Regions from separate parts of the Pedobacter sp. UYP1 genome, predicted to be linked through region 2. Evidence: riboswitches for the same ligand, from Rfam matches in the RefSeq annotation. Region 2 holds a riboswitch; the other holds the start of a gene.
What was found. Region 2 has a riboswitch for cobalamin ahead of ABIB30_RS08225 (ABC transporter substrate-binding protein). Riboswitches for the same ligand answer to the same signal wherever they lie in the genome.

Region 1 (3,190 bases), on a different contig from region 2:
AAAAGATAAAGTTAAAAGACTACAGTACCCATTATAATGGAGACCTGGGTAAGAAGGTTGGTAAGGCTACACTTGCCTCTGTAAAGGAGAAATTAAGCAATCATCAGGAAACATTATATGCTGAAAATTCACATTCAGTACTGATCATTTTTCAGGCGATGGATGCCGCAGGAAAGGATAGTGCAATCTCGCATGTGATGTCTGGTTTAAATCCACAGGGTTGCCAGGTATTTAGTTTTAAAACGCCTAATGCTAATGAATATGCACATGACTTTTTATGGAGGCACTATTTAGCGTTGCCACAAAGAGGGCGGATTGGTATTCATAACCGGTCACATTATGAGAATGTACTCGTTTGTAAGGTTCATCCTGAATATATATTAAATGAAAGAATTCCGGGTTATGAGGATGTTAAAAAAGTAGATAAAAACTTTTGGAAAGCGCGGTATGAAAGCATTCGTAATTTCGAGAAACAACTGACTGAGAATGGAACGATAATTCTTAAGTTCTTTCTTTATGTTTCAGAGGAAGAACAAAAAGTGCGTTTTCTGGACAGAATAAATGATCTTTCAAAAAACTGGAAGTTCTCTTCTGCAGATATTGCTGAAAGAGCACTCTGGAAAGATTATATGGTAGCTTACGAAGATGCGATTACAGAAACATCGACTAAAAATGCACCCTGGTATATTATCCCGGCTGATAAAAAATGGTTCGCCCGTTTGACCATCAGCCAGATCCTTGAAGAAACTTTCAAAGGGATGAAACTCAAATATCCTGTACTGCCCGCTGAGGAAATGGAAAAATTAGAAGGGTACAAGAAAAAATTAATGGGGGAGGAGTAAAAAAATTAAATAGCATGTCATGCTATGTCGCTTATTTTAATAACTTTGCGTCGCTTTTGGTTCCTGATCTCAACGATCTGGATTAAAAGGGAATATGGTGTAAATCCATAACTGTCCCGCAGCTGTAAGCTCCTAAACGGAATTCGTATCCAGCCACTCATGTTATAAATATGGGGAAGGCATGAATATCCGGGAGTAAGTCAGAAGACCTGCCTCTAGCCTTATAATTTCATAGCTTTCGGGGATTGAAGCTAGGGGTGAGTGCTTTTTATTGACGTAATCATTTCCTTAATCTGCTGTTTGCTGTGGGTAACCCTCACAACAAAATGACTAAAAGAAAATTTGCCTTTGATGGCATCTGTAATTCTTTTTTCGGCTTTTCTGCTATACTATGGCTTGGGGTTTTTGTGCCCTTTAGTTCTTCAGCACAAACCGACTCCGTAAAAAAGGCGAATGAGCTGAAAGAAGTTTCTATTCGTGCTATAAAACTTGGCAAACGCCAGCTTTCTGCGTCCCCATTACAAATTTTATCCGGTAAAGATCTCGAAAGATTAAACAGTTTATCGGTTGCAGATGCGATCCGGTTTTTCTCTGGTGTACAATTGAAAGATTACGGAGGGATAGGAGGTTTAAAGACGATAAACGTCAGAAGTATGGGAACTAATCACACTGCCGTATTTTATGATGGTGTACAATTAGGAAACGCACAAAACGGGCAAGTCGATCTGGGCAAGTTTTCCTTAGACAATATCGAAGAAATAGAACTTTATAATGGACAGAAGAGTACCATTTTCCAATCTGCAAGAGGTTTCGCCTCCGGAAGTTCTCTATACCTGAACGCTAAACATCTTGAATTTGAAAATGGGCAAACCGATCATGTTAAAGCTTCTGTTAAAGGAGGCTCATTTGGGCTGATTAATCCAAGCATGTTGTGGCAGCATAAAATCAGCAATGCCATTTCGGCTTCTTTGAGTACAGAATATAAAAATGCTAATGGGCGCTATAAGTTCAGGTATACCAATGGAGTTTATGACAGCACATTTGTAAGAAAGAATGCCGACATCGAAACGATGCGTTTAGAGGCAGGATTGAATGGCAAATTGCAAGACAGTAGTGTTTGGGCAGCCAAAGTATATTACTATAAAGATCATCAGGGATTGCCTGGTGCAATTGTCAGCAATAGATATGACTTCACTCAGCGCTTATGGAATGAGAGCTTTTTTGTTCAGTCCAGCTATAAAAAAGAGGCGGGTAGATATAACTTGATGGCCTCGGCAAAATATGCACAAGATTATGTGCGGTATCTGGATCCGGATTTTGTTAAAGACGATGGATTCCTGGATAACAGATTCAAACAGCGGGAGCTTTATTTGTCACTGACCAACCGCTATAAAATCAATTCGTTCTGGGATGTGGTTTTATCTGGTGATTATCAGTATAACACGCTGGATGCAAATCTTGACTACTTTGCTTATCCCACCAGAAATACCTTTTTGACAGCATTAGCTACTCAAATCCATTTTGAGAGAATAGATGTGCAGGCCAATTTACTGAGCACTTATGTAAATGATAAAGTAAAACAGTTTTTTTCTGCGGGAAACAAAAATGAACTTACGCCTACAGTAATGGTTTCATGGCAGCCATTTGACAACTTGAAGGAATTCCGTATACGCGGTTTTTACAAGAGCATTTTTCGTATGCCTACTTTTAACGATTTGTATTATACCGCTATCGGAAATACATTGCTCAAACCAGAATATACCAAACAATATGATCTGGGACTGACCTATATCAAGACATTTAAAGGACAGAGATTACAACAAATATCGATTCAAACTGACGCTTATTACAATAAGGTAAAAGACAAAATTGTTGCTGTACCCAGCGCAAACCTTTTCCGCTGGAGCATGCAAAACTTAGGCAGGGTAGAAATTAAAGGGTTGGATGTGAATGTACAGACCGCATGGAATATCGCCACGGATCTTTCCTTGACTACCGGGTTAACTTATACTTATCAGCAAGCACTGAACGTAACGGATAAGAACTTGAATTATAGAAATCAGATCGTATACACACCTGTCAACAGTGGTTCTTTTATTTTGGGCGCTGACTGGAAAAACCTGGCCATGAATTATAGTTATATCTATGTTGGTCAACGGTTTAATCAGGGATCCAATAATGTATATAACTATGTACCTGCCTGGTATACGCATGATATTGCCTTTCATTATACCAAAGTGTTGAAGCATGACCGCATTCGTTTTTCTGCCGAAGTAAGCAACTTCCTGAATCAATATTACGATGTGATTGCCAATTTTCCGATGCCCGGCCGCTCTTACCGTTTCACC
Region 2 (3,190 bases):
CTAAAATACTTGTACTGCCGATAATCAGCATCCGCGCACGCTTTACAGTTAAACCCATACTTTTGGCGTAATTGTCGCCCAGTAATAAAGCATCCAGCAATTTAGAAGACAAGAATGAGATGAATAAGCCAGCAAAAACAACAACGGCCAGAATTAACAGCTGCCCGCCAGTTACCCCGCCCAAAGAACCAAATGTCCAAAGCAAATAATCTTTAATCAGCTCAGGTGAGCTAAAATACTGCCAGATACTAATTACTGAAAGTGTGATATTCCCAATCATCACGCCGACAATCAATACAATAACATTATCTTTTAAAGAAGAGGAAATGGATACGATCAGAATCATGATCAATGCTGCTCCTAAAGAGGAAGCCACAATAATTAACCAGCTTCCCGAAATACCCAGTTCTTTAATGGTATATAAACTGGTAATACTCCCGGCTGAAAGCATGACCAGGGCCACCCCTAAACTGGCACCGGCAGTAATCCCTAAAACTGAGGGCCCAGCTAGCGGATTGCGGAAAAGTGTTTGCATTTGTAAACCGCTTACAGATAAGCCACAGCCCACAATAATGGCTGTCAATGCTTTAGGCAACCTGATTTTTTCAATGATATAAACCCAGGTATCATTTCCTGCATCTGGGGTAAATAAGACCTTGATCACGTCTTTTAAAGGGATGTGGACGGAACCAAGGGCTACATCAAGCAGGAATGCCACCACTAATATGGCCAGCAATACTAAAACTTTTATTTTGTTCAATTTCTTAAGGAATTAATTCAATTGCTTGTAATAAACGAGCTGGTAATCTGGTAGTAATTCGGGATGAAAGATCTTGATTAAGTCGCTTAAGATTAGCTGTGGATTAACAGCTCCGGATTCCCAATAATCATTGGAACCAATATCATTTACCTTTTTATTAAAATTAAAAATGTGACTTTCTTTGAATGGTTTAAAATCAGCATAACGGCTGTCTATTGCTTTGATATCATTTTTACTATCTACAGTTCCCACATTCAGCCAGAAATCTGCCTGTAAAGCAACTGGGGCAACAGTTTCAAAATTAAGTGGCAAACTACCTTTTCCATGGACATCCGCCCATTTATAATTTGTACCGGCATCCTTAAGAAACTGAACCATGTAACTGTCACCATCTGGTACATACCAGGTCCCTTTGTAAGGCATACCACAAACCAGTGTTGGTTTGGTCACCGCCTTTTTTCCTATTGCTGCCAGGCGGTTATATTCTTTCTCGACTGCCTCAAATTTAGTATTGACGTAGTCTTCTTTATCCATCAATGCGGCCATTAATTTAACCCACTCTGCACGGCCAAGCGGTGTAGTTTCCAGCCATTCAGAGTTGAGCATTACGGGTACACCCGCGCCGGTCAGCGTTTCGTATTTACTGAATTTAGCATCAGGGCTACCCATCACCATCACCAGGCCCGGTTTCATACTGATCAGCATTTCATCGTTCATGGTTCCGTCTATGCCTACTTCTTTGACTTTACCCGCAGTTATGTTTTTTCTTACGGTTTCAGAACTTACATATTTCAAGCTCCCCAAACCTGTTATCGCATTTGCTGAACCTGCAAAATCAGCTAATGCGATATGCATAGATGACATCGCTATTAAGCTCTGGACAGGGATTTGTATCAGCTGTGCTTTTTTATAGCCTTCAGGAGCCTTCGCCCCTTTCGCTAATAAAACATATTGAACAGTATCTGCATGTGCCCCCATACCGGAATAAATACTGACCAGTTTATAGTCATCATAATAGTCGATATTAAAGCCTTTGGCGTATTTAATTGCTGCACTGCCGGTTTTTGCGGAGGTATGTTTTTGACCAGACTGGTTCTGTTTGCAAGAGGTTATCAGCAACAGAGAAACGATCAGACAGGGGAATATTCCTCTGAATGATGAATAATTTGTTTTTTTCATCATAAAGTTTAGCCTTTCTTCCGAAAGCATTTAATAACTATTCATAAGGCAGGTCTTCTGACTTCCTCAAACTGCAACCTTCCCTTCTTTGCGAAAGTGGTATTAACAGCAGTTCAATAATGAGGTTTACAGCAGCGGAGACTGTTCCGGATTTACGCCGGGATTCCCTTAAAGCATTTTACAGGCACTTGTTCAAGTCTTAATGAGCTTAAAACAGATGCTTCCCTAAAATGCAGCCTTAAGACTGCAAACCTAGATAAAATCGAGGATAAATGCAATGCGCTCTGACAGTGAGTTTTTGGGAACATCAATCAGCTCAAATCCGCAGGCAATATATGCCTTCCTGATAGCTTCATTTAGGAGTACAGCCTCTTCAAAGGTTTGCCAGCGCTCACTGTCATTCACATAAATAGCTTCCCATGGCGGGAGTATAAAAACCTGTTTGTGGTAAGGGTAAAGCCCTAAAGCAGTATAATATTCTTTCGGGACAGCGACCTCAGCTACATCCAGGTAAGCAATAATATCAGGAATAGCACGGTCAAAGAAAACAATGCGATCTGCAGGTGCCTGATTCCAGGAAAGAATCATTTCTCGTAAAACTTTAGCTGAAAAACAGGAAATATCTATCCAGGGCAAACAGAATGATCCTTTTGCGCTCTCCTGAATGATCATCTTTCTGGATATTTCTTCAGAACAAAAATAACCTTGTTGCTGCAATCCGTTAATCAAGGTTGTTTTCCCTGAGCCGGGCCCTCCGCTAATGATATATTTTTGTACTGGACTGATCATGGAGTGGTTAGAGCTGAAAGAAATAAATACTGATGGACAAAACCATGAGCAGGCAAACACCCTGATTGATACTGCTCACTATTTTGAATTCTTCGTGTTTAATTTCCCGGCTGTTGCTACCGATAAGTGGTTTATCAACCAAAATCCCATGGTAAACATTCGGGCCTCCAAATTGAACATCCAGTATTCCGGCGAGTGCCGCTTCAGGATAACCAGCATTCGGGCTTTTATGTTGATGTCCATATTTCATCACGTATTGCCAGCCCCGCATACTAAAAGTTACCAGCAGCATCAATACAGTTGTTATTCTTGCCGGAATAAAGTTGGCAACGTCATCCAGACGTGCTGCGAATTTTCCAAAATATTCATACCTCTCATTCCGATAACCGATCATGGAATCCAGTGTATTGATCATTTTATAAGTAAGCATACCAGGGATACCAGCGATAAAGTAGAAAAATA

Region 1: linked by a shared signal. The riboswitch ahead of ABIB30_RS11930 (TonB-dependent receptor plug domain-containing protein) and the one ahead of ABIB30_RS08225 (ABC transporter substrate-binding protein) in region 2 are both predicted to bind cobalamin.

The regions. Positions count from the first base shown of each region.
Region 1 is NZ_JBEPPL010000004.1:410,027-413,216, forward strand. It holds gene ABIB30_RS11925 (polyphosphate kinase 2 family protein) at 1-842, shown strand, start outside; cobalamin riboswitch at 883-1,073, shown strand; gene ABIB30_RS11930 (TonB-dependent receptor plug domain-containing protein) at 1,169-3,190, shown strand, end outside.
Region 2 is NZ_JBEPPL010000003.1:88,815-92,004, forward strand. It holds gene ABIB30_RS08220 (iron chelate uptake ABC transporter family permease subunit) at 1-760, opposite strand, end outside; gene ABIB30_RS08225 (ABC transporter substrate-binding protein) at 773-1,942, opposite strand; cobalamin riboswitch at 1,970-2,146, opposite strand; gene ABIB30_RS08230 (AAA family ATPase) at 2,192-2,728, opposite strand; gene cbiB (adenosylcobinamide-phosphate synthase CbiB) at 2,736-3,190, opposite strand, start outside.